Regions from separate parts of the Streptomyces sp. NPDC092369 genome, predicted to be linked through region 2. Evidence: predicted binding sites of a transcription regulator. Region 2 holds the regulator's gene; each other region holds the start of a gene.

Region 1 (9,703 bases), on a different contig from region 2:
TCCCGATCGACGCAGGGGTGAGAGGCCGGGAAGGACCCGGCCCCGCATCGAATGAGGAGGGCACCATGCCCCGCTACCTGTCGCTCGTGCAGATCGACGAGAAGAGCGCTCCCGCCGAGGGTCCCAGCCCCGAGCTGATGCAGCGCATGGGCGAGCTGATCGAGGAGGTCACCAAGGCCGGCGTGATGCTCGACACCGCCGGTCTCACCCCGTCCGCGCAGGGCACGAAGGTGCACTGGGAGAACGGCGAGATCAGCGTCACCGACGGACCCTTCACCGAGTCCAAGGAGGTCGTCGGCGGCTACGCGATCATGCAGTGCAAGGACCGCGCCGAGGCCCTGGAGTGGACCAAGCGGTTCCTGAAGGTGCACGAGGAGTTCTGGACGGTGACCTGCGAGGTGCGGGAGATCGCCGAAGGCTAGATCACCCGCTGAGCGTCCTTGCTTGGCCAGGTGCCGGTCCGGGTGTCGAATGGGGGGTTGTGAGCCCACAGCCCCCCGGCCGACAGGAACCCGTCGACCCCCGTCCCGCCATCGACACCGTCTTCCGCATCGAATCCCCGCGCATCATCGCCGGCGTCGCCCGCATCGTCCGTGACGTCGGGATCGCCGAGGAGCTCGCCCAGGACGCGCTGGTCGCCGCCCTGGAGCAGTGGCCGCGGGACGGAGTGCCGGACAACCCGGGTGCCTGGCTCATGGCCGCCGCCCGCCACCGCGCCGTCGACCTGATCCGGCGCCGGGAGAACTACGCCCGCAAGCTCCAGGAGATCGGCCGCGACCTGGAGACCACCGCCCCGCCCGAGGAGCCGGCCGACCCGGAGGACATCGACGACGACCTGCTCAGGCTCGTCTTCACCGCCTGCCACCCCGTCCTGTCCGCCGAGGCCCGCATCGCCCTCACCCTGCGCCTGCTCGGCGGCCTCACCACCGCCGAGATCGCCCGCGCCTTCCTCACCCCCGAACCGACGGTCGCCCAGCGCATCGTCCGCGCCAAACGCACCCTCGCCACGAAGAACGTCGACTTCGAAGTGCCCTACGGCCCCGAGCGCGCGGCCCGGCTGGGCTCCGTGCTCGACGTCATCTACCTGATCTTCAACGAGGGGTACGCGGCCACCGCCGGCGACGACTGGCTGCGCCCGGCGCTGTGCGAGGACGCGCTGCGGCTTGCCCGCGTGCTGTCCGGGCTGATGCCGAAGGAACCCGAAGTGCACGCGCTGACCTCGCTGTTGGAGTTCCAGGCGTCCCGGACCGCCGCCCGCACCGGCCCGGGCGGCGAGCCCGTCCTGCTCCGGGACCAGAACCGGCGCCGCTGGAACCGCATGCTGATCGCCCGCGGCATCACCGCCCTGGGCCGCGCCGACGCCACCTCCACCGGCGCCCCCGGCCCCTACGCCCTCCAGGCCGCCATCGCCGCCTGCCACGCGCACGCGTACACCTACGAGGAGACCGACTGGCGCACGATCGCCACGCTGTACGACCTGTTGGCCGCCCGCGCGCCCTCACCCGTCGTCGAACTCAACCGCGCGGTCGCCGTGTCGATGGCTCGGGGGCCGGCCGAGGGGCTGGTCATCGTCGACGCCCTCGCCGCCGAACCCGCCCTGAAGGACTACCACTTGCTGCCCAGCGTCCGTGGCGACCTGCTGGAACGGCTGGGGCGGACGGCGGAGGCCCACGAGGAGTTCGTACGGGCGGCGGGGCTCGCGCGCAACGAGCGGGAGCGGGAGATGCTGCTGGACCGGGCCGGGAAGTGCCGTCCTTGACCTGGAACCACCCGAGTGTTTACTCGTAACTCTGTTCCCATCCCGCCTCGTTGGACACTACAGTGATCCGGCCGCTGAGCATCGGCTGTGTGGTCGCCTGGGGGACAGACGCCGACCCGGCCGTGCGCGGCACCAATCGACTGAATTCCGACTGGATGACGTGATCCGCGTCAGGTCATCCGCTCCGTGGGGGAGACGACAACTTGAGACCGTTCACGCGCCGCCATGTCGCGGCGCTCGCCACCGCCGCGGCACTCGCCGCCGTCGGGACCCTGGCCACCGCTCCCGGAGCCGTCGCCGACGACGCCGGGCCCTGGCCGGGCACCGAGGGCAGGATCCTGACCGACGGGCCCTGGCTGGTCGACCCGGCCACCGGCGCGGCCACCGCCGTCCCGGGCGCGGGCTCGGGGGAGTACGCGGCCTGGGCGCCCGACGGCAGCCGCTTCGCCGTCATCAACGGGCAGACGATCACCAGCGTCCGCACCGGCGGCACCACGAAGATCACCCTGCCCCGGGCCGAGGGCATGCGCTCCAGCGCCACCTACACCGACCTGACCTTCGGGTGGGGCGGCCGTTACGTGGCCTTCGCCACCGGCGGCCAGCTCGCCTACGGTCCCTCCGACGGCTCCTACGCCCCGGCCCCGCTGCTGTCCAACTCCCTTGAGCCGTCCACGGTCTGCGACACCGAGCCGACCGTGAACACCGCCGGCCTGGTCGCCTTCGAGCGCCGCACCGGCAACTGCTCCAGCGCTCCGGGCGTGTACGTCTACACGGCGTCCACGAACACGGTCAAGCGCGTCCTCACCGACGCCACCCAGCCCGCCTGGTCGCCGGACGGCACCAAGCTGGCCTTCGTCCGCGACGGGCAGGTCTTCACGGCGAAGGCCGACGGCACCGGCGTCAAGCAGCTCACCACCGACGCCCGTTCCTACGCCAACCCGTCCTGGTCGCCCACCGGCACCCGGATCGTCTTCGACGTGCACGCCTCGGCGAACGGCGTCGACACGCACACCACCGAGTACGCCTCCGTGGCCGACGGCGCCCTCACCGTGGTCCCGGGTGGCGCGCACGGCAGCAACCCCAGCTGGCAGCCGCTGCGCAAGAACACCACCGCCCGGGTCTGGGGCAGCGACAGCTACGCCACCGCGATCGCCGCCTCCCGCTGGAGCTGGAACACCGTCGGCACCAGCACGCCGGGCCTGCTGAACGCCAAGACCGCGGTCCTGATCAACCGGGACAGCACGGCGTACTCGCTCACCGCGCCCGCCCTGGCCGGCAAGAAGCGGGGCCCGGTCCTGATGACCCCGAAGACGGGTCTGTCCACGGCGGTGAAGAACGAGCTGAAGCGCACCCTGAAGAAGGGCGCGTCCGTCTGGCTGCTCGGCGGCACCTCGACCCTCGCCACCAACGTCTCCACCCAGGTCAAGGCGCTCGGCTACGTGCCCAAGCGGCTGTCCGGCGTGGACCGTTACGACACCTCGGTCAAGGTCTCCAAGGCGATCACCACCGCCCCGAAGTACGTGTTCCTGGCCAGCGGCAACGACTACAAGGCGGCCCTCCCGGCGGCCTCCGCGGCCGGTTCCGACGGCACCGCGAGCACGGCGACCTTCGTCCTCAGCAACGGCAAGAAGCTGACGGCGGCCGTGAAGTCGTACCTCAACAGCGTGAACCCCGACAAGACCATGGTCATCCCGGTCGGCTCGGACGCGAAGTACGCGCTGACGCACACCTCGTTCTCCAGGTGGCCGTCGACGTACTACTACTACCCGGTCACGTCGGGCACGAGCGAGGGTCTCTCGGTGGCCCTCGCCAAGTTCTGGTGGACCGTGCCCAGCCAGGTGGCGTTCGCCTACACCGGCGCCTGGCGGGACGGTGTCTCGGCGGGCGCGGCGATGAACATCTACGCGCCGCTCGTGTGGACCTCACGGCCCGACCTGTCCGCCGACCCCAAGAGCTACCTGCTCCGTGAGTCCGCGGGCACGCAGCTGGCGGTCGCCTTCGGACCCACCTCCTCGGTCACGTCGGGCACGCTGAACACGGCGGGCGCCGCGATGAGCGCGAACAGCAGCCAGTTCACGTACGTGCCGTACTACAACGGGGTCGAGCCCGCGGGTGCGCGTTCCCTGCGCGCGGAGACCTCCGCTCCCGCCGCCGCCCCGGCCAAGTCCGGCCCGGTGACGGCCGATCCGCACCTGGGTCCGCTCAGGACGGCCAACCACCAGTAGGACGGCGGTAGTCAGGCCCTACGCGGGGGCGCCGACCAACATGGTCGGCGCCCCCGCCACGCGTGTCAGGAAGACCGTCGCCGAGTTGGGCCCCTGCGGCTTGACCTTCTTCCGCAACTCCTCCGGCTCCACCGCCGACCCCCGCTTCTTCACGGTCAGGATCCCGACCTCCCGCTCCCGCAACAGCGCCTTCAACTTCTTCAGACTGAAGGGGAGTTGGTCGCTGATCTCGTAGGCGGTGGCGTACGGGGTCGGGCGCAGTTCGTCCGCGGTGACGTAGGCGATGGTGGGGTCGATCAGCCCACCGTCCAGTTCCTCGGCCACCTCGGCGACCAGGTGGGCGCGGATGACGGCGCCGTCGGGCTCGTACAAGTAGCGCCCCACGGGCCGGACTTGGGGATCCGGCAGGCCCCTGCCGAGCAGCGTGCGCGGGCCCGGCAGCAGGGTCGCGCGCACCGCGCCCGGCTCGGTCCCGAACCACAGCACCGCTTCCTTCACGTCCCCGCCGTCCGAGATCCACTCGGCCTCGGCCGCGCCGGGCACCGCCTCGTGCGGGATGCCGGGGGCGACCTTCAGCGCGGCACGGGGCGCCTTGAGCGCGGCCTCGATCGCCCAGGACAGGGGTGGCGAGTAGGCCTCCGGGTCGAAGATCCGGCCGCGTCCGCCGCGCCGGGCGGGGTCCACGAACACGGCGTCCCAGCCCGCCGTGTCCACCTCGGTGACGTCCGCCTCCCGCACCTCGATCAGCTCGGCGAGACCCAGCGCCGCCGCGTTCTCGCGCGCCACGGCCGCCGTCAGCGGATCCCGGTCCACGGCCAGCACCCGGATCCCGGCCCGCGCCAGCGCGATCGCGTCCCCACCGATCCCGCAGCACAGGTCGGCCAGCGAGGTCACCCCCTGCGCCTTCAGCCGCTCGGCCCGGTACGTCGCCACGCTCGCCCGCGTCGACTGCTCGACCCCGTTGGGCGTGAAGAACATCCGCCCCGCGTCCTCGGCGCCGAACTTCGCCGCCGCCCGCTGCCGCAGCCGGGCCTGCCCGAGCGCCGCCGACACCAGCTCGGCGGGGTGCTCGCGGCGCAGCCGGGTGGCGACGGCGAGCTCGTCGGCCGGGGCCGTGTCACGCACCTCGTCGAGGAGGGCGCGGCCTTGCGGGGTGAGGAGGAGGGCGAGGTCGTTCACCGGATCATTGTGGGCCAGTCGGTGGATGGTGCGTGGCCGGCCGCGGTGTCGGGCCGGGAGCAGGGGCCTGGCCTGCGAGGATCCGGCACCATGCGAGCAGTCGTACAAAATGACAAAAATGGGTCGTTCTTGGGTCGTCGGATCCGTGGCGGAATCGCCGCGCTCGCCGTCGCCGCCCTCGCCGCCGGCTGTGCGCAGGACGGCGGGCGGGACGCGGCGGACGGGCACGGGCACGGAGTGCGGCCGGCGCCGGGTCAGCAGGTGCTCAAGGCGGCCCCGGCCCGCGCCCTCGACGCCTACGCCACGAGACTGCGTGCCGCCCATGCCGCCCGGGTCGCCGCCGCGAAGCGCTGGGGGCTGCGGACGGTCCCGCTGACCGCGCCCGCCGCCCCCGCGCACAAGCCGGAGATCACCGCCCGCAAGGGCTTCGAGGTGGACGACCAGGAGGAACTGAACCTCCCGCCGGTCTTCACCACGATCCCCACCAAGGAGAAGGTCGTCTTCCTCACCATCGACGACGGCGCCGAGAAGGACCCGGCGTTCCTGCGGATGATGAGCGACCTGAAGATCCCGTACACCGCGTTCCTCAGCGACTACCTGATCAAGGACGACTACCCGTACTTCAAGAAGATGCAGGACCGGGGTGTCGTCCTGAACAACCACACCCTCCACCACCCCTACCTGCCGGCCCTGTCCTACCGCCGTCAGAAGCACGAGATCTGCGGCATGCAGGACGTGATCGAGAAGCAGTTCGGCAAGCGCCCCACCCTCTTCCGGCCGCCCTTCGGCAACTACAACCAGGACACCCTGCGCGCCGCCAAGGACTGCGGCATCAAGTACGCGCCGATCTGGGACGAGGAGGTCTTCGTCGACCACTGGGAGTACCGCGAGTGGGACCGGGACCTGCACCCCGGCGACATCGTGCTCAGCCACTTCCGCGGTCGCGAGGACTGGAAGGGCACCATGCCCGACATGGTCCGCCGCTTCCTCGACAAGGTCACGGCCCAGGGCTACGCGGTGGCCCGGCTGGAGGACTACCTGTGAAAGCGCGGGGCCGGGGCCTGCTGGCCGGTGTCCTGGCGGCCGCGCTGCTCGCCGGCTGCGCCCAGTCCGTCGACCCCATCGAACGGCTGGGCAGGAAGGCGGCCCAGCGGGTACGCCCGCACGGGCCGGCCGGCGCCGCGCAGCCGCCGTACCGCCGCTGGGGCCTGACCGCCCCGCTCGCCCCGGCCCCGCGGGCCGTCCGCCTCCCCGCCGCCCGCTCGGCGGGCCCGGGGCTGCCGCCGGTCCTCTCCCGGGTGCCGACCCGCGACCAGGTGGTCTTCCTCACGTACGACGACGGCGCCGAGCAGGACCCGCGGTTCGTCGACATGGTCCGTGAACTCCGGCTGCCCGTCAGCATGTTCCTCACCGACAGCGTGGTGGGACCGGGGTACGGCCACTTCGCGCGCCTCCAGTCGGTCGGCGCCACCATCCAGAACCACACCCTCGACCACGCCGCCCTGCGCGGCCTGCCCTACCTCGGCCAGCGCGCCGAGATCTGCGGCCAGCAGGACAAACTCCGCGCCCGCTTCGGTCTGCGCCCCCGCCTCTTCCGCCCGCCCTACGGCACGTACGACACGACGACACTGCGGGCGGCGGGGGACTGCGGGGTGTCGGCGGTGGTGCTGTGGCGGGTGACTGCGACGGACGACGGCACGCTGACGTACGACGGAGGGGTGCGGCGGCTGCGGCCGGGCGACATCGTGTCGATCCCCTCGGACGAGACAGCGGGCCTGACCCTGCGGCAGCGGACGGTACGGGTGCTGCGGGAGGCGGAGAAGGCCGGGCTTACGGTGGGACGGCTGGAGGACTACCTGTAGGCCGCAGGGGGCTGCGCGTACGTCGACACGTGACCGGCATCTCGTGGCTAATTGGCACTCCGCTTGACCGAGTGCTAACTGCGGTCATAGTCTCGGTTCTGGCACTCGCCACTGGGGAGTGCCAATAGCGACGGGCAGGTCCGGCACCCGCGACGACGGATCCACCTGGTCGCCACCTCAGACAGTTAACCCCGTGAGATCTCCGAAGGGGGAGGTCGGATCGTGACGACCGCCAGCTCCAAGGTTGCCATCAAGCCGCTCGAGGACCGCATTGTGGTCCAGCCGCTCGACGCCGAGCAGACCACGGCCTCTGGCCTGGTCATCCCGGACACCGCGAAGGAGAAGCCCCAGGAGGGCGTCGTCCTCGCCGTTGGCCCGGGCCGCTTCGAGAACGGCGAGCGCCTGCCGCTCGACGTCAAGACCGGCGACATCGTGCTGTACAGCAAGTACGGCGGCACCGAAGTGAAGTACAGCGGCGAGGAGTACCTCGTCCTCTCGGCTCGCGACGTTCTCGCGATCATCGAGAAGTAATTCACCTCGAAGCCTTTTTCGCTTCAATGCTGCGCCCCTGGCCCCCCGCGACGACTACTGAGCCGGGCGCCGGGGGCGCAGCTTTTTTCCACCCCTGAACTCCCGAGAGGGCTTACGCTCCCATGGCGAAGATCCTGAAGTTCGACGAGGACGCCCGTCGCGCCCTCGAGCGCGGCGTCAACAAGCTTGCCGACACGGTCAAGGTGACGATCGGCCCCAAGGGCCGCAACGTCGTCATCGACAAGAAGTTCGGCGCTCCCACCATCACCAACGACGGTGTCACCATCGCCCGCGAGGTCGAGCTCGACGACCCGTACGAGAACCTCGGCGCCCAGCTGGTGAAGGAGGTGGCGACCAAGACCAACGACATCGCGGGTGACGGTACGACCACCGCCACCGTGCTGGCCCAGGCGCTCGTCCGTGAGGGCCTGCGCAACGTCGCCGCCGGCGCCTCCCCGGCCGCCCTGAAGAAGGGCATCGACGCGGCCGTCGCCGCCGTCTCCGAGGAGCTGCTCGCCACCGCGCGCCCGATCGACGACAAGGCCGACATCGCGGCCGTCGCCGGTCTGTCCGCGCAGGACAGCCAGGTCGGCGAGCTCATCGCCGAGGCGATGGACAAGGTCGGCAAGGACGGTGTCATCACCGTCGAGGAGTCCAACACCTTCGGTCTGGAGCTGGACTTCACCGAGGGCATGGCCTTCGACAAGGGCTACCTGTCGCCGTACTTCGTGACGGACCAGGAGCGCATGGAGGCCGTCCTCGACGAGCCCTACATCCTCATCACGCAGGGCAAGATCTCCGCGATCGCCGACCTGCTGCCCCTGCTGGAGAAGGTCATCCAGGCCAACTCCTCCAAGCCGCTGCTGATCATCGCCGAGGACGTCGAGGGCGAGGCCCTGTCGACCCTGGTGGTCAACAAGATCCGCGGCACCTTCAACGCGGTCGCGGTCAAGGCCCCCGGCTTCGGCGACCGCCGCAAGGCGATGCTGGAGGACCTGGCGATCCTCACCGGCGCCACGGTCGTCTCCGAGGAGGTCGGCCTCAAGCTCGACCAGGTCGGCCTGGACGTGCTCGGCTCCGCCCGCCGCGTCACCGTCACCAAGGACGACACCACAGTCGTCGACGGTGCCGGCGACTCCGGCGCGGTCACCGGCCGCGTCGCCCAGATCAAGGCCGAGATCGAGAACACGGACTCCGACTGGGACCGCGAGAAGCTCCAGGAGCGCCTCGCGAAGCTGGCCGGCGGCGTGTGCGTGATCAAGGTCGGCGCCGCCACCGAGGTGGAGCTCAAGGAGAAGAAGCACCGTCTGGAGGACGCCATCTCCGCGACCCGCGCCGCGGTCGAGGAGGGCATCGTCTCCGGTGGTGGCTCCGCGCTCGTCCACGCCGCGAAGGTGCTGGAGGGCGGCCTGGGCAAGACCGGCGACGAGGCCACCGGTGTCGCCGTCGTGCGCCGCGCGGTCGTCGAGCCGCTGCGCTGGATCGCGGAGAACGCGGGCCTCGAGGGCTACGTCATCACCGCGAAGGTCGCCGAGCTGGACAAGGGCCAGGGCTTCAACGCCGCCACCGGCGAGTACGGCGACCTGGTCAAGGCCGGCGTCATCGACCCGGTCAAGGTCACCCGCTCCGCCCTGGAGAACGCGGCCTCCATCGCCTCCCTCCTGCTGACGACCGAGACCCTGGTCGTCGAGAAGAAGGAAGAGGAAGAGCCGGCCGCGGCCGGTGGCCACGGCCACTCCCACTGACGCAGGTCGGTGAATCGTCGAAGGCCCGGCACCCCTCGGGGGGCGCCGGGCCTTCGCGCTGCCGGGGCACGCCCCGCGAAGTGGTGCGGGGGATCCGGCGCTTCGCTTCGCGTTCCGGTTCGCCGCCCGTAGCGATCTCCGCCGGGGCGGCAGTCCGCGAGAGGGCCCCGCTGGAGCGGGACGAGGGCCCGAGCGGGCGCGGCCACCGGCTCCGACCCGCCCGCTCCGGTGCCTTGATCCCCTGCACCACCTGGCGGGACGCCTCCCGCCGCCGTCACTGCGGCCCGTACTTCCGCCCGGTTTTTGACGTGACCCCGCCGAGCAGGGCACGGGGCGTCACCTTCACCAGACCCATCAGCACCTTGTAGCGCGGGTCCGGGATCGACAGCGACTTGCCGCGGG
Region 2 (9,703 bases):
GACGCCGGGTGCGGCCAGCGGGGAGCGGGCGTCGGGGTCGGAGGTCTCGGCGGGCAGGACCCGGTCGACGCGCCAACTGCCGTCCTCGTGACGGGAGATGTCGGCGCCGAGCAGGCCCTGGCGTTCGCCGTCGCCGTGGCCGCCGCGCGAGGTGACGTAGGCGTGCGAGGTGCCCAGCTCGCCCTGCACCTCCCAGAGGAGGTCGACCAGGTCGTCGTGGGTGGTGACCCGGTCCAGGACGGGGCGGTAGCGGTCCAGGACGCCGGCCCAGTCGACGCCGCCCAGGTCGGGGCGCCAGAAGTTGTCCCGCATGAGGCGGCCGGTCTCGTCGTACATCTGGCGCCACTCGGCGGCCGGGTCGACGGTCTGGCGGACGCGGGTGAGGTCGACGGTGATGTTCGTGTCGCTGTCGTCGTCGCCGGAGGCGCGCCGGTCGCTGGGGACGACCTTCAGCTTGCCGTCGGTCCACAGCAGGACCCGCTTGCCGTCGCCGCTGACCGTGAGGTGGTCGGCGTCCGAGGCGAGGTGCTCGATGCGCTGCTGGACCAGGTCGTACCGTTCCAGCGCGGTCCGCGGGTCGGGGTCGTCCGGGGTGGCCCGGGAGGCGCCGAGGACCCCGCGCACGGGGTGGCGCAGCCACAGCACGCCGTCCTTGGCCGCGCGCAGGGTGGAGTAGCGAGCGGCCTCGACCGGGAACGGCACGATCCGCTCGGCGAGCCCTTCGAGGTCGATACGGGTGCTGGGGGCGCCCTCGCTGTCGGGCGTCTCGTCCTTGTCCGGGGTCTCGAAGGGCCGGCCGTGGCGCTGCGGTCCGAAGGGGGACGGGGTGGTCGCGGCCAGTGTGATCAGGTGCGGGCGGGAGCCGCCGACGAAGGCCAGGTCGAAGACGTGCTCGTCGTAGACCGGGTCGAAGGAGCGCGCGGAGAGGAAGGCGAGGTGCTTGCCGTCGAGGGTGAAGACCGGCGAGTAGTCGCGGAAGCGGAGCGGGGTGGCCTCGGTGACCGACAGGTCGGTGGTGTTGGCGAGCCGGAGCTGGCGCAGCGGGCGCGGGCCGGGGTGGGACCAGGCGAGCCAGCCGGAGTCGGGCGAGAAGACCAGCCCGGACACGTTGCCGTCGGCGCTGCGGTCGATCTCGCGGACCTCGCCGCTGTCCCGCTCGACGAGCAGGACGCGTCCGTCGTGCGCGGCGACGGCGACCCGGCTGCCGTCGGGGGCCACGGCGAGGTCGAGGACCCGGCCGAGCTGTCCGGCGGCGAGCCGGCGCGGGGTGGCGCCCGGGGCACTGCCGGTCGCGGGGGCGAACTCCAGGGCGTCGTCGCCCTCGGCGTCGGTGACCCAGACGACGTGCTCCTCGCCGTCGGCGCGGAAGGTGCGCGGCAGCCGGGCCCGTACGCCGGGTTCGGCGGCGAGGGCGCGGGCGGGGCCTGCGCGGTGGGTGACCCAGTGCACGGCGCCGCGGACGGCGACCGCGCTGCCGCGGGCGGTGTGGTCGGGGTGGGCGGAGCCGAACCAGCGGGACGCGTTCACCGGGAAGGGCTGGAGGTCGGCGCGCGGGCCGCCGAGCCGGATGTCGAGGCGTCGGGGTTCGGTGTCGAGGCTGTCGAGGATCCACAGCTCACCGGCGCTGGAGTAGACGAGTCGACTGCCGTCGCCGGCCAAGTGCCGTGCGTAGAAGCCTCCCCCACCGGGTGTGTGGCGGCGCAGGTCGGAGCCGTCGGCCAGGGAGGAGTACACGGCTCCGACGCCCTCGTGGTCGGAGAGGAACGCGAGGCGGTCCCCCACCCACACGGGCGTCTCCAGATTCCCGTCCAACTCCTCGTGCAGGCGCACGAATTCGCCGTCACCGTCCGGGTCGATCCACAACTTGCCCGCCGTACCGCCCCGGTAGCGCTTCCACCAGGCGGCCTCGCGGCCCATCGGCGCGGACAGCAGCACGGTGGCCGGGCCGAAGGCCACATCGCCGACGGGCCCGTACGGCAGGGTGGCGGCCGGTCCGCCGTCCAGCGGGACGGCCCGCGCCCAGCTGCGGCGCAGGCTCGCCTGACCCTGCGTGCTGATCGCGAGCACCTCGCCGTCCGGGGTCCAGCCGCGCACCTGGGTACGCGAACTCCCCCAGTACGTCAGGCGTTTGGCGGCGCCTCCGTCGATCGGCGCGACATGCACCTCGGGGGCGCCGTCGCGGCTGGAGGTCCAGGCGACGGTCGTTCCGTCCGGCGAGATGCGCGGATGGTTGACCGGCACGTTGTCGGCACTGACCCGCCAGGCCCGGCCGCCGTCGAGAGGTGCGAGCCACACATCGTCCTCGGCGGTGAACGCCACCGAGTCGCCGTGCGGATGCGGATACCGGAGATAGGCGTGGGCCGCGGGCTGTGTCACCCGATCACTCTATGCAGTCGCGCTCACCGGGCACAGGGGTTTGGATCACTTGGCCACGGACGGTCCGTACCGGTCACTTGCCCTCGACCGGCCAGCAACTGGGGTCGCCCTGGCAGTAGATCGTCCGGGTGACGGTCACCGTGACCGTGGGTTCGCCGGGCTGCTGGTAGGTGGCGGGCGGTTTGACCGGGGACGGGGTGGCGTTGCAGTTGCCGAGGCCGTTCACCCGGAACCACTCCTTGCCGCCCACCTTGGCGACCAACTGACCGCGTACGCACGAGCCGTTGACCGCGCGGGTGACCGTCCCGGTGACGGTGATGTCCCTGCCGTCCTTGGTCTCGCCCTGGCAGTCCACGTTGGCGACGGTCGTCTCGCTCGCCTCCGGCGTCGACTTGCCGGGCGTGTACGCCTTGTCGTTCCCGTAGTTGGCGGTGCAGCTGAGCCACTGGACGTCGACGTTCTTCCGCTCCAGCTCCTTGGTCGCGGTCTGGTCGGTCGTGTACGCCACCGCCGCGGTGCTCAGCCCGTTGGGATCACACCCGACGGTCCCGCCGACGCCGAGCACCACGAGCCCAGCCACGGCCAGCACCCGCGGTCCGCGCGGCCGAAGCCAAATCCGCCTCAATGCCCCCATGGAGGGCAGCCTGCCACTTGGCACGTGACCACGGTAGACCGCATGCGGTCACCTTGGGAGGCACACGGCCAACCTGCCGGACCCGAACATCCGCCCGGTGACCGTCAGCCGCGCAGCAGCAGCCACTCCTGAAGTTCCACCAGATTGCCCTCGGGGTCCTTGAGATGGGCGACGCGCATCCGGTCGGTGAAGGGGGCGGGGCCGCGCAGCAGGGTGGCGCCGCGCTCGGTGATCTGGGCGCAGTAGGTGTCGAGGTTGTCCACGCGCAGCACGACCAGGGAGCGGTGGCCCAGGGGCGAGTCGCCGAGTTCGCCCAGGACTTCAGCCATCATGGCGCGGTCCTGGAGGGCGATGCCCGCCGAGCCGGTGACCGGGCTGAACTTCTCGTACGGTCCCTCGGTCGCGCCCGACTGCGGCTTGAGGCCGAGGACTTCGGCGTAGAAGTGGTAGCAGGCGGCGAAGTCGGTGACGAGAAGGCGGACTTGGGCGAGTTCCATGGGTTCCCCCGGGGGTCGATCAGGACCAGCGGCCGGTGCGGCCGAGGAGCAGGGCCGTCGCCGCGGTGCCCGCGGTCGAGGTACGCAGCACGCTACGCCCGAGGCGGTGGGCCTTCGCGCCGGCCTCCTCGAAGCGCGCCAACTCCTCCGGAGAGACGCCGCCTTCGGGGCCGACGACCAGCACGATCTCGCCCGTGGCGGGGAGTTCGGCGGTGGCCAGGGGGTCGCTGGGGTAGGCGCGGTCCTCGTGCAGGACGGCGGCGAAGTCGGCTTTGGCGAGAAGTGCGGCAACCTGGGCGGTCGTCGCTGCGTCCGCGACCTCAGGGAAGCGCAGCCGGCGGGACTGCTTGCCGGCCTCGCGGGCGGTGGCCCGCCACTTGGCGAGGGCCTTGAGGCCGCGCTCGCCCTTCCACTGGGTGATGCAGCGGGCGGCGGCCCAGGGGACGATCGCGTCGACGCCGGTCTCGGTCATCGTCTCGACGGCCAGTTCGCCGCGGTCGCCCTTGGGGAGGGCCTGGACGACGGTGATACGGGGGGTGGGTTCGGGTTCCACCGGGAAGTCGGAGGGCTCGACCAGGAGACGGTCCTTGCCCTCGGTGCGCAGGACCGCGCCGGCCGCGCCCCGGCCCAGACCGTCGGTCAGCACCACGTCCTCACCGGGCTGCAGCCGTCGTACGGAGACCGCGTGCCGTCCCTCGGGTCCGGTCACCTCGACGACCGACCCGGGGCCCACGCCCTCCAGGGAGTCGACCACGAACACCGGCGCGGTCATCGGAAGCCTCCCTTGCCCGACAACGCTGTCAGCGCACTGTCCAGTTCGGCCGCGAGGACCTCCACCAGCTGTCCCGCGGGCAGTTCGCGGGCCATGCGGTGGCCCTGTCCCGCCCACAGCGCCATGCCCTGCGCGTCCCCGGCCTTGGCGGCGGCCTTGCGCAGCGGCGCGGTGAGGTGGTGGACCTGGGGGTAGGCGGCGGGGGCGTACGGGCCGTGCTCGCGCATGAAGCGGTTGACCAGGCCGCGGGCCGGGCGGCCGGAGAAGGCGCGGGTCAGCTGCGTACGGGCGAACAGGGGGTTGGTCAGCGCCTGCTTGTGGACGGCGGCGGCGCCGGACTCGGCGGTGGCGAGGAACGCCGTGCCGAGCTGGGCCGCGCTCGCGCCCGCCGCGAGGACGGAGGCGACCTGGCCGCCGCGCATGATGCCGCCGGCGGCGAGGATCGGCAGGGTGACGGTCTCGCGGACCTGGGCGACCAGGGAGAGCACGCCGATGCCGGAGCCGTCGTTCTCCGGGATGTCCCGGTGGGTGCCCTGGTGACCGCCGGCCTCCACGCCCTGCGCGATCACCGCGTCCGCGCCGGCCCGCTCCACCGCGAAGGCCTCCTCGGGCGTCGTCACGGTGACCGCGGTGAAGGTGCCGGCCCGGCGCAGGGCGTCCAGCACGTCCCGGCTCGGGATGCCGAAGTGGAAGGAGACCACCGGCACCGGGTTGTCGAGCAGCACCGCGAGCTTGGAGTCGTAGGCGTCGTCCCGGCCGCTGTCCGGATCGCCGAGCTCGGTCTCGTACCAGGCGGCCTCGCCGGCCAGTTGGTGGGCGTAGATCTCGACGGCGCCGGGGTCGGCGTTGTCCGGCTGCGGCATGAACAGGTTCACGCCGAAGGGACGGTTGGTGAGCCCTCGGATCTGCTTGATCTCCTGGTACATGCCGTCGGCCGTCTTGTACCCGGCGGCAAGGAACCCCAGCCCGCCGGCCTCGGACACGGCAGCGGCCAGCCGCGGCACGGAGACGCCGCCCGCCATGGGCGCCTGCACGATCGGGTGAGGGAAGAGATCGGTCAGTGCGGAGGACATGACGGCATGTTGTCACGTCCTCCGAACAAGTCCGAATCGGCCTCGGCAGAGCATAGGCCGACGGCACCTGACGGCACCGGTGGCCGATTCCGACCTCTGGGAAGTCCGGGGGCGGAAGCCCCCGGAAGCCCGTCACCGACCGTTGAACGCGTCCTTCAACCGCGAGAACAGCCCTTGCTGCCCCGGCTGACTGTGCCTACCCGGGGGACGACCCCCGGACCCCCAGCAGCCCACCCGCAGCCGACGTCACCGACCGTTGAACGCGTCCTTCAGCCGCGAGAACAGCCCCTGCTGCCCCGGCTGGAACTGCCCCGTGGGGCGCTCCTCGCCGCGTAGCTGGGCCAGTTCGCGCAGCAGGCGCTCCTGTTCCGGGTCCAGCTTGCTCGGGGTCATGACCTCGACGTGCACGATGAGGTCGCCCCGGCCGCCGCCACGCAGATGCGTGACGCCCCGGCCGTGCAGCGGGATCGACTGGCCGGACTGGGTGCCGGGCCGGATGTCGACCTCCTCCAGGCCGTCCAGCGTCTCCAGCGGCACCTTGGTGCCGAGGGAGGCCGCGGTCATCGGGAGGGTCACTGTGCAGTGCAGGTCGTCACCGCGCCGCTGGAACATCGCGTGCGGCAGCTCGTGGATCTCCACGTACAGGTCGCCGGCGGGGCCGCCGCCGGGGCCGACCTCGCCCTCTCCCGCGAGCTGGATGCGGGTGCCGTTGTCGACGCCGGCCGGGATCTTGACTGTCAGCGTGCGGCGGGAGCGGATCCGGCCGTCGCCCGCGCACTCCGGGCACGGGGTCGGCACGACCGTGCCGAAGCCCTGGCACTGCGGGCAGGGGCGCGAGGTCATGACCTGGCCCAGGAAGGACCGGGTGACCTGGGACACCTCGCCGCGACCGCGGCACATGTCACAGGTCTGGGCCGAGGTCCCCGGCGCCGCGCCCTCACCGTTGCAGGTGGTGCAGACGATCGCCGTGTCGACCTGGATGTCCTTCGTGGTGCCGAAGGCCGCCTCGTCCAGCTCGATGTCCAGCCGGATCATGGCGTCCTGGCCCCGGCGGGTCCGCGAGCGCGGGCCGCGCTGCGAGGCCGTGCCGAAGAACGCGTCCATGATGTCCGAGAAGTTCCCGAAGCCGCCCGCGCCGAAGCCGCCGGCACCGCCGCCGGCCTGCGAGAGCGGGTCGCCGCCGAGGTCGTAGACCTGCTTCTTCTGCGGGTCCGAGAGCACCTCGTAGGCGGCGTTGATCTCCTTGAACCGCTCCTGGGTCTTCGGATCCGGGTTGACGTCCGGGTGCAGCTCGCGCGCGAGCCGACGGAACGCCTTCTTGATCTCTTCCTGCGACGCGTCGCGGCGCACGCCGAGAACGGCGTAGTAGTCCGTGGCCACTTACGACTCCGCCAGGATCTGTCCGACGTACCGTGCCACTGCGCGTACCGCTCCCATCGTTCCCGGGTAATCCATGCGGGTCGGTCCGACCACGCCGAGCTTGGCGACTGCCTCGCCGCCCGAACCGTAGCCCACCGACACCACGGAAGTGGAGTTGAGTCCCTCGTAGGCGTTCTCGTGACCGATGCGTACGGTCATGCCCGAATCCCCTGCCTCGCCAAGCAACTTGAGGAGTACGACATGTTCCTCCAAGGCCTCCAGAACGGGGCGGATGGTGAGGGGGAAGTCATGTCCGAAACGGGTGAGATTGGCCGTTCCGCCGATCACCAGCCGCTCCTCGTTCTCCTCGACGAGTGTCTCCAGGAGGGTGGAGAGCACCGTCGAGACCGTTCCGCGGTCCTCCACGTCGAAGGCGTCGGGGAGGTCCTCCACGAGCCGGGGGACGTCGGAGAACCGGCGGCCCGCGACCGTGCTGTTGAGCCGCGCCCGCAGATCCGCGAGCGAGGTCTCCCCGAAGGGCGCCGGACAGTCCACCATGCGCTGCTCGACCCGGCCGGTGTCCGTGATCAGCACCAGCATCAGCCGTGCGGGAGCCAGTGCGAGCAACTCCACATGGCGCACGGTCGAGCGGGTCAGCGAGGGGTACTGCACGACGGCGACCTGCCGGGTGAGCTGCGCGAGCAGCCGTACCGTGCGGGCCACCACGTCGTCGAGGTCGACGGCGCCGTCCAGGAAGTTCTGGATGGCGCGCCGCTCGGGGCCGCTCATCGGCTTGACGCCGGCGAGCTTGTCGACGAAGAGCCGGTAGCCCTTGTCGGTGGGGATGCGCCCGGCGCTGGTGTGCGGCTGGGCGATGAAGCCCTCGTCCTCCAGGGCCGCCATGTCGTTGCGCACCGTCGCCGGGGAGACGCCGAGGTTGTGCCGCTCGGTGAGGGCCTTCGACCCGACCGGCTCCTCGGTGCCGACATAGTCCTGGACGATGGCGCGCAGCACCTGGAGCCGTCGTTCACTCAACATCGCGCACACCTCCCGAACTCGTCCCCTGGGCACTTCGCCTGGCACTCTGTCCAGCCGAGTGCCAGCATTCCCCGGCCAGTGTACGGCGGAGGGGTACTCCCCGGGCAAGGACGGCCTGCGGAGCGACCCCGTACAGCTAGCGTCGCCGTATGACGGTGACTTGGGAAGAGCTGGGGTGGGAGCGGCTGGCGCCGGGAGTCGGCCGGTGCCGGCTGCCCGGCTGGGACTGCACGGCGGGGCTGGTCGTCGGGGACGGCACGGCGCTCGTGATCGACGCGGGGTCGAGCCTGGCGGAGGGCGCGCTGGTGCGCACGCGCGCGCAGGAGCTCGCCGGTCACCGTGTGACCCATCTCGCGCTCACGCATCCGCATTTCGACCATGTCTTCGGGGCGGCCGCGTTCGCGGGCGCGGAGGTCTTCGGCGCGGTGGGCCTGGACGTGATGTCCGTCCACGCGCGCGAGGAGCTGCGGCTGGACGCGGTGCGCAACGGGCTGGCCGAGGGGACGGCGACCGAGGCAGCGGCCACGCTCGTCGCCCCGCACCACCAGGTCTCCGGCGAGTGGACGCTCGACCTGGGCGGCGGCCGGCAGGTCCTGCTGGCGAACGTCGGGCCGGGCCACACCGCCCACGACCTCGCGGTCCTCGTCCCCGCCCTGCCCGACTCCCCGGCGGTGGTGTTCTGCGGCGACCTGGTCGAGGAGTCCGGCGAGCCCCAGGCGGGCCCCGACGCCGTACCGTCCCAGTGGCCCGCCGCCCTCGACCGCCTGCTCGACCTGGGCGGCGCGGACGCGCTGTACGTGCCGGGTCACGGGGCGGTGGTGGACGCGGGGTTCGTGCGGGGGCAGCGGGACGCGTTGGCGGCCCGTTTCGGCGTGTCGTGACGGTGACCGGGCCGCTTCTCCTATCGTCATCCGAATGCGCCAGTACTCCGCCGACCTGACCCCGCCGTGGAAGAAGCCGAAGCCCGTCCCCGAGGTCCCGGCGGAGGCCGGACTGGTCGTGGAGGAGCCCGGCACCGGTTTCTGCGGCGCGGTGATCCGCTGCGAGGCGGGCACGGTGACCCTGGAGGACCGCTTCGGCAAGCACCGGGTGTTCCCGCTGGAGCCGCGCGGCTTCCTCCTGGAGGGGCGCGTGGTGACCCTCGTACGCCCGCCTTCCGGCCCCGCCCGTCCCTCCCGTACGGCGTCAGGTTCGGTCGCCGTGCCGGGCGCACGCGCGCGTGTGGCGCGTGCCGGGCGCATCTACGTCGAGGGGCGGCACGACGCGGAACTGGTCGAGCGGGTGTGGGGCGACGACCTGCGGGTCGAGGGCGTGGTCGTGGAGTACCTGGAGGGCGTGGACGACCTGCCCGCCATCGTGGACGAGTTCGGGCCAGGCCCCGACGCCCGGCTCGGCATCCTGGTGGACCACCTGGTGCCGGGCACCAAGGAATGGCGGATCGCCCAGGGGGTGACGAGCGAGCACGCGTTGGTCGTCGGTCACCCGTACATCGACATCTGGGAGGCCGTGAAACCGTCCTCCCTGGGCATCGAGGCGTGGCCCCGGGTCCCGCACGGGCAGGACTGGAAGACGGGGGTGTGCCGGGCGCTGGGGTGGCCGGAAAACACCGGTGCGGCCTGGCAGGCGATCCTGGGGCGGGTGCGGTCGTACAAGGACCTGGAGCCTGAACTGCTCGGCAGAGTCGAGGAGTTGATCGACTTCGTCACGGATAGCGGTGAGGCCTGACGTCGGGGAACGTTCCGAAATCGCTGGTGTCCAGTTCGAGCCCCAGGACCTCCAACGGGACCGAGTTGCCGAACTTGATGATCTGTTGCGCCAGATAGTCGGCATCCTCGCCGTCGCCCTCAGGCTTCGTCAGCAGGACGCACTGCGCCATGATCGGATCGAGGATCAGATACGCAGGGACCTTGCCCGCCGCGTAGATGGACCTCTTGACCACGTAGTCCTGATGAAC
Region 3 (9,703 bases), on a different contig from region 2:
CGGGCGTGCCGGGCCTGGAGCACCTGGTCGTCCTCGGCCACTACGGCGCCGAGCGCTGGGACGCGGCCACCGGCGAGGTCACCGCCCCCGCCGCGCACCCCGGCGTGGCCGCCGTCCGCGCCGAGCTGCCCGGGTTCCTCGACGGCATCGGCGCCTGGCAGGGCACCTGGATCGAGGAGAAGGGCCGCGCGGTCGCCGTCCACACCCGCCGTGCCGCCGACCCCCAGGCCGCCTTCGAGGCCCTGCGCGAGCCCCTCACCGACCTCGCCACCCGCCACGGCCTCGTCGTCGAACCAGGCCGCCTGGTCCTGGAGTTGCGGCCCCCGGGCATGGACAAGGGCGTCGCCCTCCTCGACCACGTCCGCCGACTCTCCGCCGAGGCCGTCCTCTTCGCCGGCGACGACCTGGGCGACCTCCCCGCCTTCGCCGCCGTCGACAAACTCCGCTCCGACGGCGTCCCCGGCCTCCTGGTGTGCAGCGGCAGCGACGAGGTGACGGAACTCCGAGAGCGCGCGGACCTGGTCGTGGACGGCCCAGAAGGGGTCGTACGACTGCTGCGGGCGCTGGCGGCTCAGCTCGCCTGATCCCGCAGCGCCTCCAACTGCTCCAGGAACCACTGCGCCGGCGGCAGCGCGGTCGCCGCCGCCGCCAGCCTCTTCGTCCGCTCGGCCCGTTCCTCCACCGGCATCGACAACGCCTCGTGCAGCGCACGCGCCGTCCCGATGACGTCGTACGGGTTGACGACGATCGCGTCCTTGCCCAGCTCCTGGAACGCCCCCGCCTCTCGGGACAGCACCAGCGCGCACCCCTCGTCGGAGACGACCGGCACCTCCTTGGCGACGAGGTTCATGCCGTCCCGGATCGGGTTGACGAGGGCCACGTCCGCGAGGCGGTACGCGGCCAGGGAGCGGGCGAAGTCGTCCTTCACATGGAGGACCACCGGGGTCCAACCCGGCGTCCCGTAGAGGGAGTTGATCTCGTCCGCGACCCGCTGCACCTCGGCGGTGTAGTCCCGGTACACGGCGAGGTCCTGCCGCGAGGGGTAGGCGAAGGCCACGTGCACGACCCGCTCCCGCCACTCGGGGCGGTCGTCGAGCAGCTGCCGGTACGCCAGCAGCCCGCGCACGATGTTCTTCGACAGCTCGGTCCGGTCCACCCGGACCACCGTCTTCCGGCCCGCGCCGATCTCCTCGCGCAGGGCCCCCATCCGCTCCTCGACGTCCGCCTCGTGCGAGCGGGCGTGCAGGAACTCGGCGTCCGCACCGAGGCTGTGGACACCGATGAGCGTCCGGCGGGTGATCCGCTCCTGGTGGGAGGTCCCGTCCTTCCCCACGTGCTCGATGGCCCGCGGGGCGCCCGAGGGCCACGTGGAGAGCCAGCGATCGGTGTCGACCTCGCCCGCACAGTTCTGGAACGCCGTCGCCCAGCGCCAGGTCAGGAACGCCACCCGGTCCGCCCCGAGCATCCCCTCCATCAGCCGCGCCCGGATGTCGTCGGGCAGCATCCGGAAGTAGTCCACCGGCGCCCACGGCGTGTGCGAGAAGTGCCCGATGCGCAGATCGGGGCGGAGTTCGCGCAGCATCCCGGGCACCAGACACAGGTGGTAGTCCTGCACCAGCACCGCCGCACCCTCGGCCGCCTCTTCGGCCAGCGCCTCGGCGAACGCGCGGTTGTACGTCTCGTACGACGCCCACTGACGCCGGAACTCCGCGTCGAAGACCGGCTCCAGCGGCGTCTGGTACAGCATGTGGTGCACGAACCACAGCACCGAGTTGGCGATGCCGTTGTAGGCGTCCGCGTGCACGTCGGCCGGGATGTCCAGCATCCGCACGCCGTCCTCGCCGACCCCGCGCCGCACGGCCTCGCGGTCGCCGTCGGACAGCGCCGAGCACACCCACAGCGCGCCCGCGTCCGGCCCGATCGCGGACAGTCCGGAGACCAGCCCGCCGCCACCGCGCCGGGCGGCGAGCGAGCCGTCCTCCCGGACGTCGTAGGAGACCGGGCCGCGGTTGGACGCGACCAATACCTGGGCAGCGCCCTGCGTGGAAGCCGTGGAAGCCATACGCCACAACCTAGCCCGGCCCGGAAACGCTCAAACGTGCGGACGCCCCCACGTGGGTGCCGTATACGGGCCGTGATTCTCGCAGTACGCGCGGTTGCGGCCCATATGCGGCGTGGGTCAGGCGACCTTGCGCTGCGCGTACTCCGCGATCTCCACCATCGGCGGCCGCTCCTCCGTGTCCACGGAGTACGTACGCGGCTCGAAACCGTCCGCGCCCCGCTCGAACTGGGTCAGCGAGGGGCGGATCAGGTGCCCGCGGGCCAGCCGGAGCTGCGCGGTGCGGTAGATCGCGGCGGACATCCGGCCCAGCGCCTGCCCGTCCTGGTGCCGGTGCTTGCGCACGCCGACGTCCACCTGGGCCAGGGCGTCGAGGCCCACCAGGTGCAGGGCGTCGACCAGCATGCCCAGTTCGACGCCGTACCCGACCGGGAACGGCAGCTGTTCCAGCAGGCTGCGGCGGGCCGCGTACTCACCGCCCAGCGGCTGCACGAAGCCGGCCAGCTGGGGCCAGTGCATGTTCAGCAGCGGGCGGGCCATCAGCTCGGTGACCCGGCCGCCCTGGCCCGCGGCGCCGCCGAGCGGGCGGTCGTACATCGCCTTGACGAGGTCGACGCCGGGGTCGGTGAGCAGCGGGCCGACGATGCCGGAGACGAAGTCCGAGGAGAACTCCTTCAGGTCGGCGTCGATGAAGCAGACGATGTCCCCGGTGGTGACCAGGAGCGAGCGCCACAGCACCTCGCCCTTGCCGGGCACGGGCGGGATGTGCGGCAGTATGTCGTCGCGGTGGACGACCCGTGCCCCGGCCGCCGCGGCGACCTCGGACGTGCGGTCGGTGGATCCCGAGTCGACGACGACGATCTCGTCGACGAGCGGGACCTGCTGCATGAGGTCGTGACGGATGACGGCGACGATGTCGCCGACGGTCTCCTCCTCGTTGAGCGCGGGCAGCACGACACTGACCGACTGGCCCGTGCGGTGCTTCGCGGCCAGGATCTTGTGGAGCGGGCGATCGGTCACGGACCAGGAGCGGGTGCTCAGCCAACGCTCGACTTCGTTCAGCACAGTGCGCGGCTCCTCTGCGTTCTCTCGGCGATTGGATCTTCTGTGATCCATCTCGCGGTTCGGACGGCTAGCTCAACTGTCCTGGCCTTCGGTTACAGTCTTGAACAACGCTGATGACCATCGCATGTCGGGGGTCGGAGGCGCCCACAATCGCTCATACAACCGCATACCGCTCATCCAGAGGGGCAGAGGGATACGGCCCGATGAAGCCCCGGCAACCCTCCAGCCGGTCTCGTAGATCAGTGTTGATCGTTCCGCGAGGCTCCCGGCTAGGGAAGGTGCCAAATCCGTCTCGCGACGAGATGCGTCGCGAGGAAGATGAGGAGAAAGGGCCTCGCCTCCATGGCTGTGCAGACTGTTGCAAGCACCACCGACTCCACCGTAGACCTCGGCCCGGCCGCGGCGCTCTCCTGCCGTGAGTGCGGCCACCGGGTACCGCTCGGACCGGTCTTCGCGTGCGAGGAGTGTTTCGGCCCGCTCGAGATCGCGTACGACTTCTCGGCCTACGAAACCGAGGAGCTCCGCAAGCGGATCGAAGCGGGTCCCGCGAACATCTGGCGTTACGCGCCGCTGCTGCCGGTCCCCGCGGACGTGGCGACCAAGCCGAACATCAACCCCGGCTGGACCAAGCTCGTCCAGGCCGACAACCTCGCGCGCGAGCTGGGTGTCGACGCCGGCAAGCTCTTCGTGAAGGACGACTCCGGCAACCCGACGCACTCCTTCAAGGACCGCGTCGTGGCGCAGGCCATCGAAGCGGCGCGCGCCTTCGACTTCACCACCCTCTCCTGCTCCTCCACCGGCAACCTGGCCGGCGCGGTCGGCGCCGCCGCCGCGCGCGCCGGTTTCCGCTCGTGCGTGTTCATCCCGCACGACCTGGAGCAGGGCAAGATCGTCATGGCCGCGATCTACGGCGGCGAGCTCGTCGGCATCGAGGGCAACTACGACGACGTGAACCGTTTCTGCTCCGAGCTGATCGGCGACCCGGCCGGCGAGGGCTGGGGCTTCGTCAACGTCAACCTGCGGCCGTACTACGCGGAGGGTTCCAAGACCCTGGCCTACGAGATCTGCGAGCAGCTCGGCTGGCGGCTGCCCGACCAGCTGGTCGTGCCGATCGCCTCCGGCTCGCAGCTCACGAAGATCGACAAGGGGCTGCAGGAGCTGATCAAGCTCGGCCTCGTCGAGGACAAGCCGTACAAGATCTTCGGCGCGCAGGCCGAGGGGTGCTCGCCGGTGTCCGTGGCCTACAAGGCCGGTCACGACGTGGTCCGCCCCCAGAAGCCGAACACCATCGCCAAGTCGCTGGCCATCGGCAACCCGGCGGACGGACCGTACGTTCTCGACATCGCGCGCCGCACGGGCGGTGCGGTGGAGGACGTGAACGACGAGCAGGTGGTCGATGCGATCAAGCTGCTGGCCCGCACCGAGGGTATTTTCGCGGAGACGGCCGGTGGCGTGACGGTCGGCGTCGCGAAGAAGCTGATCGAGAACGGTCTGCTCGACCCGACCAGGACCACGGTCGTACTGAACACCGGCGACGGCCTGAAGACCCTGGACGCGGTGGCCGGCACCGGTCTGACCGCCACCATCCGCCCGAACCTCGACTCCTTCCGAGAGGCAGGCCTCGCATCATGAGCGTTTCCGTCCGTATCCCGACCATCCTGCGTCCCTACACGGGTGGCGAGGCAGAGGTGACGGCCGAGGGCGCGACCCTCGGCGAGGTCATCGCCGATCTGGAGAAGAACCACACCGGTATCGCCGCGCGCGTACTGGACGATCAGGGCAAGCTGCGGCGGTTCGTCAATGTGTACGTGAATGACGACGACGTGCGGTTCGAGCAGGGGCTGGAGACGGTGACCCCGGACGGTGCGGGTGTCTCGATCATCCCGGCCGTCGCGGGTGGCTGATCCCGGCCGGATCGTGGCTGATAATTACCGTCGGTAATAGCGATTACCGAGAGTTCATCCGATTGCCCCCTCCGTGAGAGAAGCGGAGGGGGCAATTCAGTGGGGTTGAGCGAGGTACAGTTGGGGAACGCGCCGCCGATCCACGGGTCGGCCTCCCCGGAAACCTGCTGCACGGGCGACAAGAAGTAGCCAAAGTAAGCAGGTTTTTTGTGTGTTTTGCGCCTTTTATGGAGCCCGACTTGCCCTGAATTTTAACGAATTCTCGGCAGATTCCCGACCGGTCGTGCCCTGAATTCTCGTCGGATTGACCTGTTGCAGACGGCAGTTGGACGGATACATTCGGCCGCGGTCGACGCGTTCCGGCGCACGCCCCCAATCCGTGGGGGGTGAGGTCTGACCCGGATCCACGAAGTGTGGATCTGTGCAAGGGCCAGTAATAGGGGAGTTAGGCATGGCTCAGGGCACCGTCAAGTGGTTCAACGCGGAGAAGGGGTACGGCTTCATCGCGGTCGACGGTGGTGCGGACGTCTTCGTCCATTACAGCGCCATTCAGATGGACGGCTACCGCACCCTGGAAGAGGGCCAGCGGGTCGAGTTCGAGATCTCGCAGGGTCAGAAGGGCCCGCAGGCCGACATGGTTCGCGTCACCGCCTGAACATTTCACATGGCGAGGGGTCCGCATCCGACAGGGTGCGGGCCCCTCGCCATGTCTGTGCGTGCCCTCGACGGCGCCCCGGCCGCCTGCCGATCCCCGAGAGCCGCTTGCACTCGCAGGGGGCGAGTGCTAATCATTGGCGTTAGCACTCTGAAGGTGAGAGTGACAAGAAGGACCGGGTCGGTGAGGCCCGCAGGCCGGGTGGGGCAAGGAACCACAGGGCATGCGAGCCGTCCGTCGCGGGCGCGGGCGCGGTCCGAAGGAATCACCCCCAGTCCTGGAGGGACCACTTCACATGGCCAAGATCATCGCGTTCGACGAGGAGGCGCGGCGCGGCCTCGAGCGCGGCATGAACCAGCTCGCGGACGCCGTGAAGGTGACGCTCGGCCCCAAGGGCCGCAACGTCGTCCTCGAGAAGAAGTGGGGCGCCCCCACGATCACCAACGATGGTGTCTCCATCGCCAAGGAGATCGAGCTCGAGGACCCGTACGAGAAGATCGGCGCCGAGCTGGTCAAGGAAGTCGCCAAGAAGACGGACGACGTCGCCGGTGACGGTACGACCACCGCGACCGTTCTGGCGCAGGCGCTGGTCCGTGAGGGCCTTCGCAACGTAGCCGCCGGTGCCAACCCGATGGCCCTCAAGCGCGGTATCGAGAAGGCCGTCGAGGCCGTCTCCGGTGCCCTCCTCGAGCAGGCCAAGGATGTCGAGACCAAGGAGCAGATCGCCTCCACGGCCTCCATCTCCGCCGCCGACACCCAGATCGGCGAGCTCATCGCCGAGGCGATGGACAAGGTCGGCAAGGAAGGCGTCATCACCGTCGAGGAGTCCCAGACCTTCGGTCTGGAGCTGGAGCTCACCGAGGGTATGCGCTTCGACAAGGGCTACATCTCGGCGTACTTCGCCACCGACATGGAGCGGATGGAGGCGTCGCTCGACGACCCCTACATCCTGATCGCCAACTCCAAGATCGGTTCCGTCAAGGACCTGCTCCCGCTCCTGGAGAAGGTCATGCAGTCGGGCAAGCCGCTGCTGATCATCGCCGAGGACGTCGAGGGCGAGGCCCTGTCGACCCTGGTCGTCAACAAGATCCGTGGCACCTTCAAGTCCGTCGCCGTCAAGGCTCCGGGCTTCGGTGACCGTCGCAAGGCCATGCTCGGCGACATCGCCATCCTCACGGGCGGCGAGGTCATCTCCGAGGAGGTCGGCCTCAAGCTGGAGAACGCGTCCCTGGACCTCCTGGGCCGTGCCCGCAAGGTCGTCATCACCAAGGACGAGACCACCATCGTCGACGGCGCCGGGTCCTCGGACCAGGTGGGCGGCCGGGTCAACCAGATCCGCGCCGAGATCGAGAACAGCGACTCGGACTACGACCGCGAGAAGCTCCAGGAGCGCCTGGCCAAGCTCGCCGGTGGCGTCGCCGTCATCAAGGCCGGTGCCGCGACCGAGGTCGAGCTCAAGGAGCGCAAGCACCGCATCGAGGACGCCGTGCGCAACGCCAAGGCGGCCGTCGAGGAGGGCATCGTCGCCGGTGGTGGCGTGGCCCTGCTGCAGGCCTCCGCGGTGTTCGAGAAGCTGGAGCTGACGGGTGACGAGGCGACCGGCGCCAACGCCGTGAAGCTCGCCCTGGAGGCCCCGCTCAAGCAGATCGCCGTCAACGGTGGTCTCGAGGGCGGCGTCGTGGTCGAGAAGGTCCGCAACCTGACCGTGGGTTGGGGTCTGAACGCGGCCACCGGCGAGTACGTCGACATGATCGCCGAGGGCATCATCGACCCGGCGAAGGTCACGCGTTCCGCTCTGCAGAACGCCGCGTCCATCGCCGCGCTGTTCCTCACCACCGAGGCCGTCATCGCCGACAAGCCGGAGAAGGCCGCCGCGCCGGCCGGCGGCGGCATGCCGGGCGGTGACATGGACTTCTGATCGACCGGTTCCGGTTGATCAACGTCCTTACGGAGGGCGGCACTTCCTGCTCCGGCAGGGGGTGCCGCCCTTCGGCGTGTCCGGGATCACAATGTGAGGTGCCGGCGGGGCGGAATGCGATGGCCGTCGCAGGCGTTGAACGTTGACCGACGTTCAATGCACGCGCACATACCATCCGGTACCCCAAGGAGTTCCCCCACGTGACCGCCTCCGCCTCCGCCTCCGCCTCCACGTCCGCCGCCTCCCGCGCGGCCGAGATCCTCTCCCGGCCGATCGCCCTGGGCGGCCTGACCGTCCCCAACCGCATCGTGATGGCGCCGATGACCCGCCAGTTCTCCCCGGGCGGCATCCCCGGCGAGGACGTGGCGTCGTACTACGCGCGCCGCGCCGCGGCCGGCGTCGGTCTCGTCGTCACCGAGGGCACGTACGTCGGACACGAGTCGGCCGGGCAGAGCGACCGCATCCCGCGGTTCCACGGCGAGGAGCAGCTGGCGGGCTGGGCGAAGGTCGCCGACGCGGTGCACGCGGCGGGCGGGCGGATCGTGCCGCAGCTGTGGCACATCGGCATGGTGCGCGAGCAGGGCCAGCCGCCGTACGCCGACGCCCCCGCGGTCGGCCCCTCGGGGCTGCGGATCGGCGCCACCGAGCCCACCGGCAAGGCGATGACCCAGGACGACCTGGACGACGTCATCGACGCGTTCGTCGAGGCCGCGGTCGCCGCCGAGCGGATCGGCTTCGACGGGGTCGAACTGCACGGCGCCCACGGCTATCTGCTCGACCAGTTCCTGTGGGCCGGCACCAACCGCCGTACCGACTCCTACGGCGGTGACCCGGTCGCCCGTACCAAGTTCGCGGCGGAGATCGTGGGGTCGGTCCGCGAGGCCGTGTCCCCCGACTTCCCGATCATCTTCCGCTACTCGCAGTGGAAGCAGGACGTCTACAAGGCCCGCCTGGCCGAGACCCCCGAGGAGCTGGAGTCGATCCTGGCGCCCCTCGCGGCGGCCGGCGCCGACGCCTTCCACGCCTCCACCCGCCGCTACTGGCTCCCCGAGTTCGACGGCTCCGACCTCAACCTCGCCGGCTGGACCAAGAAGCTCACCGGCAAGCCCGTCATCACCGTCGGCTCGGTCGGCCTCGACGGCGACTTCCTCAAGGGCTTCAAGGGCGAGGGCGCCCCGCTCAAGGGCATCGACGACCTGCTGGACGCCCTGGAGCGCGAGGAGTACGACATGGTCGCCGTCGGCCGCGCCCTGCTCCAGGACCCCGAGTGGGCGGCGAAGGTCCTCGCGGGTCGCTTCGACGAACTCAAGCCGTACGACGCGGCGGCCCTGAAGACCCTGAGCTGAGCGACCGGAGACCGGATCCGGGGCGGTGACCGCGGGAGGGCGCTCGGCTAGCGTTCCGTCGTATGCGGATCATCCATCTGTCCGACACGCATCTGGACCGCACCGACGCCCCCAACCGGCACGGTGTCAACGCGACCGAATCCCTCCGTCTCATGCTCGGCGAGCTGCGCCACCAGCGAGACGTCGACGCGGTCTTCGTCACCGGTGACATCGCCGATGACGGAGCCGTGGAGGCGTACACGACCGCCCGTGAGCTGATCACGGAGTTCGCGCGGCGGTGGGGCGCGCCGGTGTTCTTCACGACCGGGAACCACGACGAGCGCGAGGCGTTCGGCAAGGTGCTGGGGAGCGGGCATCTGGCGGCCGACGGTACCGAGCGGGCCGAGGCGGTCCTCGGGTCGGCGCGGGGCGAGCGGGCCGCCGTGAGCACGGTGGCCGGCCGGCGGGTCGTGACCTTGGACTCGTTGGTGCCGGGCAAGGTGCACGGATGGCTGGGGGACGAGCAACTCGACTGGCTGCGCGGGGTGTTGGCGACCCCGGCCGACCCCGCGCACGGCACGATCCTCGCCTTCCACCATCCGCCCCTCGCCCTGGACGTCGAGACGCAGCGCGTCTTCGGGCTGCGCGACCCGGACGCCCTCGCGGACGTCATCCGCGGCAGTGACGTCCGGGTCGTCCTCACCGGACACTTCCATCTCCAGCTCTTCGGGCTGCTGGCCGGGGTCCCGGTCTGGGTGACCCCCGGCGTGGTCAACC

The links. Region 2 encodes HrcA, which represses chaperone genes, less so after heat shock. Its sites were predicted from a motif close to TTNGCACTCNGNNNNNCNGAGTGCNAA; they were not measured.
Region 1: the regulator HrcA is predicted to act here: its motif matches at 7,077-7,103, upstream of groES (co-chaperone GroES).
Region 3: the regulator HrcA is predicted to act here: its motif matches at 5,826-5,852, upstream of groL (chaperonin GroEL).

What each region holds. Positions count from the first base shown of each region.
Region 1 covers NZ_JBIVQP010000003.1:1,189,868-1,199,570, reverse strand. Annotated here, with positions in the region: gene ACIQI8_RS22280 (YciI family protein) at 66-422, shown strand; gene ACIQI8_RS22275 (RNA polymerase sigma factor) at 482-1,759, shown strand; gene ACIQI8_RS22270 (cell wall-binding repeat-containing protein) at 1,963-3,984, shown strand; gene ACIQI8_RS22265 (methyltransferase domain-containing protein) at 4,003-5,163, opposite strand; gene ACIQI8_RS22260 (polysaccharide deacetylase family protein) at 5,254-6,207, shown strand; gene ACIQI8_RS22255 (polysaccharide deacetylase family protein) at 6,204-7,025, shown strand; gene groES (co-chaperone GroES) at 7,248-7,556, shown strand; gene groL (chaperonin GroEL) at 7,679-9,301, shown strand; gene ACIQI8_RS22240 (SDR family NAD(P)-dependent oxidoreductase) at 9,576-9,703, opposite strand, start outside.
Region 2 covers NZ_JBIVQP010000002.1:1,013,580-1,023,282, forward strand. Annotated here, with positions in the region: gene ACIQI8_RS14260 (S41 family peptidase) at 1-2,376, opposite strand, end outside; gene ACIQI8_RS14265 (hypothetical protein) at 2,450-3,010, opposite strand; gene ACIQI8_RS14270 (VOC family protein) at 3,115-3,507, opposite strand; gene ACIQI8_RS14275 (16S rRNA (uracil(1498)-N(3))-methyltransferase) at 3,527-4,279, opposite strand; gene ACIQI8_RS14280 (nitronate monooxygenase) at 4,276-5,352, opposite strand; gene dnaJ (molecular chaperone DnaJ) at 5,599-6,732, opposite strand; gene hrcA (heat-inducible transcriptional repressor HrcA) at 6,733-7,749, opposite strand; gene ACIQI8_RS14295 (MBL fold metallo-hydrolase) at 7,899-8,630, shown strand; gene ACIQI8_RS14300 (DUF3097 domain-containing protein) at 8,665-9,474, shown strand; gene ACIQI8_RS14305 (Uma2 family endonuclease) at 9,452-9,703, opposite strand, start outside.
Region 3 covers NZ_JBIVQP010000006.1:482,239-491,941, reverse strand. Annotated here, with positions in the region: gene otsB (trehalose-phosphatase) at 1-584, shown strand, start outside; gene ACIQI8_RS34135 (trehalose-6-phosphate synthase) at 572-2,062, opposite strand; gene ACIQI8_RS34130 (glucosyl-3-phosphoglycerate synthase) at 2,180-3,124, opposite strand; SAM riboswitch class I at 3,295-3,449, shown strand; gene thrC (threonine synthase) at 3,467-4,756, shown strand; gene ACIQI8_RS34120 (MoaD/ThiS family protein) at 4,753-5,028, shown strand; gene ACIQI8_RS34115 (cold-shock protein) at 5,480-5,683, shown strand; gene groL (chaperonin GroEL) at 5,979-7,601, shown strand; gene ACIQI8_RS34105 (NADH:flavin oxidoreductase) at 7,802-8,947, shown strand; gene ACIQI8_RS34100 (metallophosphoesterase family protein) at 9,010-9,703, shown strand, end outside.